Regions from separate parts of the Cupriavidus sp. UBA2010 genome, predicted to be linked through region 2. Evidence: predicted binding sites of a transcription regulator. Region 2 holds the regulator's gene; the other holds the start of a gene.
The links. Region 2 encodes FNR, which switches genes on or off when oxygen is low (the NO sensors DNR and NnrR bind a similar motif). Its sites were predicted from a motif close to TTGATNNNNATCAA; they were not measured.
Positions count from the first base shown of each region.

Region 1: the regulator FNR is predicted to act here: its motif matches at 2,667-2,680, upstream of B2246_RS16130 (ribonucleoside triphosphate reductase).

Region 1 covers NZ_DDCI01000020.1:340,876-346,298, forward strand. Annotated here, with positions in the region: gene B2246_RS16120 (anaerobic ribonucleoside-triphosphate reductase activating protein) at 1-629, opposite strand, end outside; gene nrdD (anaerobic ribonucleoside-triphosphate reductase) at 637-828, opposite strand; gene B2246_RS16130 (ribonucleoside triphosphate reductase) at 876-2,600, opposite strand; gene B2246_RS16135 (fatty acid--CoA ligase) at 2,812-4,389, opposite strand; gene B2246_RS16140 (acyl-CoA dehydrogenase family protein) at 4,465-5,423, opposite strand, start outside.
Region 2 covers NZ_DDCI01000012.1:121,469-126,891, reverse strand. Annotated here, with positions in the region: gene rluB (23S rRNA pseudouridine(2605) synthase RluB) at 1-973, opposite strand, end outside; gene scpB (SMC-Scp complex subunit ScpB) at 1,002-1,910, opposite strand; gene B2246_RS07895 (sulfite exporter TauE/SafE family protein) at 2,462-3,229, opposite strand; gene fnr (fumarate/nitrate reduction transcriptional regulator Fnr) at 3,315-4,040, shown strand; gene B2246_RS07885 (hypothetical protein) at 4,124-4,369, opposite strand; gene B2246_RS07880 (membrane protein) at 4,366-4,602, opposite strand; gene ccoG (cytochrome c oxidase accessory protein CcoG) at 4,616-5,423, opposite strand, start outside.

The sequences.
Region 1 (5,423 bases), on a different contig from region 2:
ATGCGGTCTGCAATCCCCGCCGGGTGCGGCACCGGCATTCCGGCGCGATTGCAGACTTGCAACGACCAGCGCTGGACGCCCTTCTCCGCCAGCGTATGCAGCAGCGCCATCAATTCGGCCTCATCGAATAGCTCGGGGTCCCAGGTCGTGCGACATTCATAGGCGACACCGCTTGCCACCAGACGCTCCAGCGAGTCCATCACGCGTGTGGCGCTTCCGGGCGTGCCGGTCACGTGGTCGTAGCGGTGCGCGGGCGCCTTGATATCGAAGCCAACCCAGTCGACCCATGGCAGCGCAGCCTCCAGGCGGTCCGGATACATGCCGGCCGTGTGCAGGGCGACCTCGAAACCCAGTTGCCGCACATCGCGCATGGCGGCGGGTAGCGCGGCCTGCAGCGTGGGCTCTCCGCCGGAAAACACCACGCCATCCAGCAGGCCACGCCGCCGCGCCAGGAATACCAGCACGTCTTCCCAGGCCCGCGCTGACGGGCTGCCGACCGGAATCAGATGCGGGTTATGGCAGTAGTCGCAACGCCAGGGGCATCCCTGGCAGAACACCACCGCGGCCAGCCGCCCGGGAAAGTCGATGCTGGTCAGCGGTGTGAAACCGCCGACTTTCAGGTCTGCCAAGATGGGCTCAGGCCGCGCAGCGGGCCTCATCGAAGAACGTGCGCTCGGCATGCTCGCCCTTCTTGCCGGTGTTGAAGCTCGCCACCGGACGGTGGTAGCCCATCACGCGGGTCCAAACTTCGCAGGGTTGGCGCTCTTCGTCCTTGAGTGTCAGTGCGGGTTCGATCGAGAAATGGCGGGCGACAGCGAGATCAGTCATGGCGTTGCTCCTCATGTGCAAAACGTCGGGTTGAAAATCGGGAAACCTCACGCCGCCAGCGCGGCGCGTTTGCGCGCGAGAATGTCCTCGTCGCACTTCGGGCAGAAGCGGTGTTCGCCGGCCAGATAGCCGTGCTTGGGGCAGACGGAGAACGTCGGCGTGATCGTGATGTAAGGCAGCCGGAACGACTCCAGCGCGCGACGCACCATCCGCTTGCAGGCCTCGCCGCTGGACAGTCGCTCGCCCATGTAGAGATGCAGGACCGTGCCCCCGGTGTACTTCGATTGCAGGGCTTCCTGACGTGCCAGCGCCTCGAATGGATCGTCGGTAAAGCCGACGGGCAACTGCGACGAGTTCGTGTAGTAGGGCTGATCGGCCGAGCCGGCCTGCAGGATGTCGGGCCAGCGCTTGCGGTCTTCACGCGCGAAGCGATATGTAGTGCCTTCCGCAGGCGTGGCCTCCAGGTTGTACATGTGGCCCGTGGCTTCCTGGAACTCGACGATCCGCCCGCGTACATGGTCCAGCAGACGCATCGCCATCGCGTGCCCGTCTTCCGTACTGATGTCGTACGCATCGCCCGAGAAATTGCGGATCATCTCGTTGATGCCGTTCACGCCAAGCGTCGAGAAATGATTGCGCAGTGTGCCCAGGTAGCGCTTCGTGTAGGGGAACAGCCCTTCGTCCATCAGTTGCTGGATACGCTCGCGCTTGGCCTCCAGCGTGTCGCGGCCCATGTCCAGCAGTGAATCGAGCCTGTTCAGCAGTGCGGCTTCGTCGCCTTGATACAGATAACCAAGGCGCGCGCAGTTGATGGTGACCACACCCAGGGACCCGGTCTGCTCCGCACTGCCGAACAAACCGTTGCCGCGCTTGAGCAATTCACGCAGATCCAGTTGCAGGCGGCAGCACATGGACCTGACCATATTGGGCGTCAGGTCCGAGTTCACGAAGTTCTGGAAGTACGGCAGGCCGTATTTCGCCGTCATCTCGAACAGCCGCGCAGCGTTCTCGCTTTCCCACGGGAAATCCGGCGTGATGTTGTAGGTGGGGATCGGGAACGTGAAGACGCGCCCTTTGGCATCACCCTGCGTCATCACCTCGATGTACGCACGGTTGATCATGTCCATCTCCGCCTGCAGGTCGCCATAGCGGAACGGCATTTCCTCGCCGCCGATGACGGGCACCTGTTCCTTGAGATCGTCGGGACATGTCCAGTCGAACGTCAGGTTAGTGAATGGCGTCTGCGTGCCCCAGCGCGACGGCACGTTGAGGTTGTAGATCAGCTCCTGGATGTGCTGCCTGACCTCGGGGTACGTCATCGCGTCCTTGCGGATGAAGGGCGCCATATAGATGTCGAACGACGAGAAGGCCTGCGCGCCGGCCCATTCGTTCTGCATCGTCCCCAGGAAATTCACGATCTGCCCGACTGCGCTCGACATATGCCGCGGCGGCGCGGCTTCCACCTTGCCAGGCACGCCGTTGAGGCCTTCATGGAGCAGAGTGCGCAACGACCAGCCGGCGCAGTAGCCGGACAGCATGTCGAGATCGTGGATATGGAGGTCGCCTTCCCGGTGCGCGGCGCCAGCCTCGGGCGCGTAGACATGCGAAAGCCAGTAGTTGGCGGTGACCTTGCCGGCCACATTGAGGATCAGGCCGCCCAGCGAATAACCCTGGTTGGCATTGGCGTGAATCCGCCAGTCCTTGCGGTCCAGGTATTCATTGATGGACGACTCGACGTCGACAGTCGTCGCGCCCCGGATGTTCTGCTGCATCGCACCCCTCCCGTGCTTACGCACAAAATATGGGGTTGATTATCTATATCGATACCATAGGTAGTGTTGCGGCAGATCAAACGGCGGCACCGCCGCGGGGGGACGACGCATCGGGTGGCGCATCGACCGGGTATGGCCCGGAGGGCGACCCCGACCTCGACCGCCCGGCGGCATCTGCCGCCGGATGTGCCCTTCCCCGGCCCCGGAGTGCCTAGTTCACCTGCCGGGTGCGGCCCGTCCAGTACGGCTCCCGCAGCGCCCGGCGCAGCAGCTTGCCGGATGGATTGCGCGGCATGGCGTCGATGAAGTCGATGCTCTTGGGCACCTTGAAACCCGCGATGCGCTCGCGCGCCCAGCCCAGAATGCTGTCGGCATCAGCGGCCACACCCGGGCGCAGCACCACCATCGCCTTGACCGCCTCGCCCCACCGCTCGTCCGGCACACCGATCACGGCCACGTCGGCAACGGCCGGGTGACCGTAGATGGCACTCTCCACCTCGGCCGGGTAGATGTTCTCCCCGCCGCTGATGATCATGTCCTTGACCCGGTCGTGGATATAGAGGTAACCGTCCGCGTCCATGTAGCCGGCATCGCCACTGCGCAGCCAGCCGTCGGCGTCGATGGTACGGGCGGTCTCTTCCTCCTGCTTCCAGTAGCCCGCCATGTTCTGCGGCGAGCGGATCACCACCTCGCCCACCTCGCCGGCAGCCAGCCTCTGGCCATCCGGCCCGACCACGGCGACCTCGCTACCGGGCATGGCCTTGCCGGCGGCGCGCATGCGCGGGACATCGGCGGGCGTATGGTCTTCGGGCGGCAGTGCCACGATCGTGCCCGTGGTCTCCGTCATGCCGTACTGCTGCACGAAGCCGCAGCCAAACACCGCCATGCCCTCGCGCAGCAGCGCCGCGGGAATTGGCGACGAGCCGTACAGCATGTGCTTGAGGCGTGAATAGTCCACCTGGCGCGCGCGCGGATCGCGCAGCACGATCTGCATCGCGGCCGGCACCATGAACAGCTTGCTGATGCGGTCGTGCTCGATATAGTCGAGCACCCTGCCCGGATCGAATTCGCGCGCGACGACACCCTTGCAGCCGACAAGAACACCGCGCACGCCCCAGCCCGAACCGCCGATATGCGCCACCGGCATGGCCACCAGCGACACATCTCCGTCGTTCCATTGCGACCAGTCTGCGCCTTCGCGCAGCGAGATCTCGGTACCACTGGTCAGGTTGCGATGCATCAGCATCACGCCCTTGGGACGTCCGGTAGTGCCAGACGTGTAGAGCTGCAGCACCACGTCGGCGGGCTTCGCTTCGTACGCAGGTGGCGTATCCGGGCAGGCGTCGCGCCAGTCCGTGTAGGCCGGCCAGTCTGGCTCCCCGCCCTCCATCGCCACGGCGCGGCGCACCAGTGGCAGCGCTGGCAGCAGGTTGCGAACCGATGCCGATGACTCGGGGCCGACAAAGACCAGCGTCGCGTCGCAGTGCGAGACGATGTACTGGATTTCAGGCCCTGCCAGCCGCCAGCTCACCGGTGCGATGACGGCCCCCATCTTGGCCGTGCCAAAGAACAGTTCGAAATAGTGGTCGCTGTTCTTGCCGACATAGGCGATGCGATCGCCAGCCTTCACGCCGTCGGCCAGCAGGGCCTGCGCCACACGATCCGTATGGCGATCGAAATCGGCAAACGTGGTCTCGCGGCCTTCGAAGGCGTACGCAATGGCCCCGGCCCGCTCCCGGGCGAAGTGGCGAATCGCGCTGGGCAGCGTCGCGAGGTATTCCGTCTCCATGAGCCTTGTCTCCTTGTTCGATTTGTAGGATGGATACTGGCGACAGATGGCGTCGAGGGACGCCAACGCGGGCGCTCAGAGCCGCAATACCTGTCGCGCGATGATGTTGCGCTGGATCTCGCTCGAACCGCCGTAGATCGATGCCTTGCGGTAGTTGAAGTAGCGCGGTGCGATCGGGGCGGCATCGTCGGGACCCAGACGCGGGTCGGCAGCGCGTCCCTGGATCTCGGCCCAGGTGTCCCGCACGAATGGCAGCGCATAGGGCCCGAGCGCGTCGACCGCTAGCTCGGAGATGGCCTGTGCCGTCTCGGTTCCGACCAACTTGATCATGCTCGACGCCGCGCCGATCGACGTACCCGAGGCCACGCCGGAGAACAGCCGCAACTCCGCCGCCTCGGCCGCCGCCACGCGCACGTACATGGCGCCCAGCCGTTGCCGGAAGATGGGATCGTCGATCAGCCGCCCGGTGCCATCCTCACCGGGCTGAGCGGCAGCAATGGCAGCCACCTTGTCCAGTTGCCGGCGCAGCATCGGCGCGAAGCTGCCACCCCGCTCGAACTCGAGCAGGTACTTGGCAATGGTCCAGCCCATGCCCTCGTCGCCAATGCGTTGGGCGGCCGGCACGCGCACATCGTCAAAGAAAACCTGATTGACCTCCTGCTGGCCTTCCATCGGGCCGTCGAGCGTAGGCAGCGCCGATACGGTGATACCCGGCGTGCGCATGTCGAGCAGCAGGAACGTAATCCCCTCCTGCGGCCTGCCCTCGCGCGAGGTCCGCACCAGACAGAACATCCAGTCGGCCCACTGGGCGTGCGTCGTCCAGATCTTCGAACCGTTGAGGATGTAGTGCTCGCCATCCGCATCGATGCCGCGTGTCGCGCGCATCTGCAACGATGCCAGGTCGGAGCCTGAGTTCGGTTCGGAGTAGCCCTGGCACCACCAGTCGTCGGACGCCAGGATGCGCGGCAGGAAGCGGGCCTGTTGCTCGGGGCTGCCGTACTTCATGATGACGGGCGCCACCATCTTGAGCCCCA
Region 2 (5,423 bases):
TGATGCGCGGCAGGCTATCGAAAACGGTCGGACGGCCTTCCGGATCCGACTGGCTGACGATCTCGCCGGAAGGCTTGTGATAGAGCAGCACGCGTGGAGGCTTGGTCGTCACCTTGCGGTGAATCAGCTTGCCGTTCACGCGGACCTGGTCGGTCGGCAGAATACGCTGGCCGATGTGGGCAGGCAGACCATTGACCGACACACGCCCCTGCAGGATCAGCTCTTCCATCTCGCGGCGCGAGCCAAGTCCACCCTCCGCCAGGACTTTGTGCAGCTTGGGCGCGTCGTCGTCAGCGGACAGTTCGCGCACCGGCTTGGCCTTGGTGCGCGGCACGATCGTGTCTTCCTGATCGAACTGCTCGGAAATCACGAAGCGGAACAGATCCTCGCCACCGGCAGCAGGCTTCGCGCCGCCCTTGCCGGCTTGCCGACCGGGCTTGTCGCCCTGGCGCTGCTCGACACGCTGGTCGCCCCTGTCAGCACCCGGCTTGCCACCAGGCTGTTGACCCTTGCGCTGACCGCCCTTGTTACGGCGACCCGGCTGTTGCGAGGCTGGCTTGTTGTCGCCATCTACCAGCGCAGCCTTGCGTTGCGGCTGCTGACGGCGCTTGCGAGCCCCTTGCGCGGACTGATCCGATCGCGGCTGCGCGTCGCCACCTGCCTCCTCGGCACCGGCAACTGCTTGCGTATCGGCGGCCGGCGCCGGCTTGCGACGCCCGCGGCCACGCGCGGGGGCAGCGGCCGGCGAAGCATCGCCGCCTTCGCCAGACGACGAGGGCTCGGCATCGTCGCGCCCCGTTTCCCGGCCATCGCGGTCCTGCGCCGACTGGCGACGGGAAGCCACTAGATTGCGCAGGCCGCGGCGCAGCCCCTTGCGGCGGGGCGCGCCTTCGGCGCCGTTACCCTCGGGGGCAGCGCCGGTGTCGCCCGGCACGTCCGGCTGGCGGACGTCTTGCTCAGCGGAATCAGACAAAGTATTCACTATCGATGTTGCATGTTGTTCAGTTGGACACGCGCTCGTCGTCGTCCTCGGTCGCCAGCGGCATATCACCGTCGGGGGCCGGAACTGCGGCGTCTTCCTGCGAGGAAGACTCTGTGTCCACATGGAATCCGTTGGCCAGAGCCACCGGCGCGTCATCGTCTTGCCCATCACCCTCGGGCAACTGCGCGACGCTGTCGTTCTGTTCGTTTTCATTGCCGGCGGCATCGCTCGCGCCACCGGACAGATCTTCGGATTGCGGCTCGACCGACAACTGCTCAACTGCCGGCTCACCCGTCTCAGCCACTTCTACGGTGGCCTCCGAAAAGGCCTCCTCGTCACCAGCAGGCGGATTCGCCGTCGCGACCGCTTCGAAATCGATGGCCTGCTGATCCAGCAGAGCCGCCTGAGCCTGGGCCTGGGCATCCTCGAGCGGCGGCAACTCATCCAGCGAGCGCAGACCAAGATCATCCAGGAATGCCTTGGTCGTTGCATACAACGCGGGGCGACCAGGCACGTCCCGGTGACCGATGACTTCGATCCAGTCCCGGTCCTCAAGCTTCTTGACCACCTCCGTGCTGACCGTTACGCCCCGGATCTCTTCGATGTCACCGCGCGTCACCGGCTGGCGATACGCGATGATCGCTAGCGTTTCCATCACGGCACGCGAGTACTTCGGCGGCTTCTCCGGGTTGAGCCGATCAAGAAACTCGCGCATCTCGGGGCGGCTCTGGAACCGCCAGCCGCTGGCCAGGGCCACGAGCTCCACCCCGCGCTGCTGCCAGTCGTTGCGCAGCTCTTCGAGCAGAACCCGGATGGTGTCGGCACCGACGTCGTCGGCGAACAACCGTCGCAGATCACCAACGCGCAATGGCTCCTGCGCACAGATCAGCGCGGTCTCGAGGACGATCTTCGCCTCTTGGGTATTCATGTGATTGTGTGCAGCCTGTCTTTGCACCTGCTTCTGGACGAATCCTGAAGCACTGGAGATTGCAGATACAGCGAGGCCTGAGCCACCGCCATCTCATCGCGCAGCCAACTCGCAGCTTTTCGCAGCGGAGCCGTGCACCTCATTTTCTTTGCATCGAATTGCCGGGTCGTTCCGGCAGGAGATCGTCCGGGGCTGACAGACTACGCCAGTCAACGGACCTCTTGCGTCGCACCCTCTCCCTTTTGGGGTGGACATTCACCTGGACAATCAGATCGCCAAGGCGGCAAGAAACAATCGATATCGGCCCAGGCAACTTCGCCTGGCACCAGCGCCACCTCTCCACACAGCCCCATCGGACTTTGGAACCAGATCTTGTGAACCGGATGAACTGTGGGGACGATCCCGGCAAGCCAGACCTGCCCAGACCCCCTGGGCACACATCCCAGATCGGGAATGCAGCCCCGGCGACGCCACGAGCGCATCGGAGCGCGATACCGTGGTTTTCGCGATTGTATGGCATTCCAGCCCCGCCCTGCAACCAGCAAAAAAGTCTAGAACACGACGCAGAAGCCGTGATTGGCCAGCGTATCGGGCAGCCAGACGGCGCGTGCGACACCCAGCGCCCCAAAACCGATCACAACAAGCGCGGCGCCCACTCGAACGCCGGGGCGGCGCGACAGTTGCCGCAGGTAGCCCGACAAACCCGAGATCACCAGCAGGTTGGGCAGCGTCCCAATGCCAAAGGCCGCCATGACAAGTGCCCCAGATGGCGCATTTCCAGCCAACAAGGCCAGCGCAAGTGCGCCATACACCATACCACAGGGCACCAGCCCCCAGGCCAACCCCATCCCATAGCGCCGCATGATGGGCGCGTGCCGACGCAAGCGAAGCGGCATCTGCATGCCCAGCGACGCGACGCCCCGGACGACATACGAGGCAGCCCGCGCCGCCAGCCGTTCGAGCCATGCTGCACGCATGACGCGGCCCCGCAACAACCACACCCCGGTCAGAACCAGTAACAGGCTGCCCGCGCCATAGAGCCAGCGCTGCACTGGAAGGTAGTCCTGCTTCCAGACTGTCGCACCCACCGCTCCCATCAGCGCCCCAAGCAGCACATAGGTCGTGAGACGCCCGGCGTGCATGACCAGCAGTTCCAGCCACCAGTGAAATCGCGAGCGATGCACGAGGCTAACGACCGCAACAGCCCCCCCGGATTGCCGTTGCTCGACGGCAATGGCAATTCCTCCGCACATGGCGGCGCAATGCACGCCACCAAGCAACGCAAGTGTAAAGACACTGAAAAGCACACCAAATGGCAACTGTTCCTCGCTTCTGCGTCACATCACGCTGTAAAATGCCTGCATCGCGCCTCCATCGCAAGCGCATTCATGCGAGCACCATCAATTGCTTACCTCCATTCCCGTCACCGAGATGTCTCCGCGTTGCTCCACTTGCGCCATGGGCCAGCTTTGCCTTCCCGTGGGCATGTCGCAACAGGACCTCGCAAAGATGGACACGCTCGTACAGGAACGCGTTCGTGTTCACAAGGGCGAAACGCTCTATCGCATGGGCGAACCACTTACCGCAGTCTATGCGATCCGCTTTGGCACATTGAAGACCCACGTGACCATGGAGGACGGACGCACGCAAATCACCGGCTTCCATTTGCCCGGTGAGGTCGTCGGGCTCGACGGCCTCAGCGAGATGCAGCATGCGTCCGACGCCACCGCGCTCGAGGACACAGAGGTCTGCGTCGTGCGATTCGATGACCTGCAATCGCTGTCCGGCACGTTGCCTTCTCTCCAGCAGCAGTTCCTGAGGCTGATGAGCAAGGAAATCTCGCAAGACCAGATCATGCTGATCACTCTTGGCTCGATGCGTGCCGAAGAGCGCCTGGCAGCATTTCTCGTCAACATGTCGGAGCGCCTGTCGATGCGCGGCTACTCGTCGAGCGAGTTCGTGCTGCGGATGAGCCGCGAAGAAATCGGCAGCTACCTTGGCCTCAAGCTCGAAACCGTGAGTCGGCTCTTCTCGCGATTCGCCGAAGCCGGCCTGATCCAGATTCGCCAACGACACGTGAAACTCGTGGACATGGAAGGCATCAGGCAGGTCTATAGCCGAAACTGCTAACGGGCATCGTGGCCAGGAAAACGGCCGCATCGGGAGCTGATCTCCCGGTGCGGCCGTTTTGCTTTCTGCCAGCACTCGAGCCATTACTCGAGTTCGTCGGTCTCCTCGAGCTTGGTTGGCATGGTGTATAGCGTCAGTCCGCTGGACAACGCGCAAAACAACCACGCCACCAGGAAGCCAATCGTGTAGACCGCCTCACGAGACGCTTCCACCTGGTGCCCGAAGAACGTGAGATCGCCCGGATCAACGACCGAAAACACGGTGGCGGTGGCCGCTCCGCCCATCAGAAACGCCGGCCAAAGTACCCACATCAGCCAGCGGAGTCTCATGGGCGCCTCGCAGCCGGCGACGCTACATGCTCCGCCCCCGTTTTCTCCACGACCAGGCCATGACGCTCCACGCCGGAAACCGGCAAATCCGGATGCGTGTTGGCAAGCCAGATGGTCACGCCGCAGCCAATAATTGCGAGCAACGGACCGCTCATCAAAAGCCACGGCCACGGTTCCCTGTACCAGGGCTTGGACTGTTGGGATGTCATTGCGCTCTCCTTGTTTGCTGCCATTTCACCCTCAGCATCACAGATTGCGGGGAACAATGAAACTCGTGGATTGCCTGATATGCGCGTCTCGGCCGTCCTCGCCCTCCGCCGTCACGGTTACGTTGATCTTGTGCGTGCCTTCCTTGGCATCGTCGATCGGCACGCGAATGCGAATCGGCAACAACCGGTTGGACGTTGGCTGCATGGCCTCGGCGGACTTGTCATACTCGACCGTCAGTCCAGTCAGATCGTCGCCCTCAGCCTGCACGCGAATCCGCATCGGCGCTTCCGTGGTGTTGATCACCTGGAGCCGATAGACGTTCTCGATCCAGCGGCCCTCCACTTCCCGGCCCAGCGCGCCGCGATCCCGAATGATGTCGACCTTGATCGGCGACCGCATTGCCAGCGATGCGACGAAGCCCGCCGCCAGAACCAGCCAGATCAGCGTATAGATGATCGTGCGTGGTCGCAGCAGCCGTTTGCGCGCGTCGGATGTCGTCAGGGACTTGCGCATGGCGTTTTCCGACGTGTATCGGATCAGGCCGCGCGGGTACTCCATCTTGTCCATGACGAGATTGCACGCGTCGATACAGGCGCCACAACCGATGCACTCGTACTGGAGGCCATCACGAATATCGATACCGGTCGGACACACCTGCACGCAGATACTGCAATTCACGCAATCGCCAATACCAGCCGCATGGCGATCGGTCTTGCGGGAACGGCTACCACGCGGCTCCCCACGACCCACGTCATAGGTCACGACATAGGTATCGCGGTCGACCATCACGCTCTGGAAACGCGCATAGGGGCACATGTACTTGCACACCTGCTCGCGCATGAAT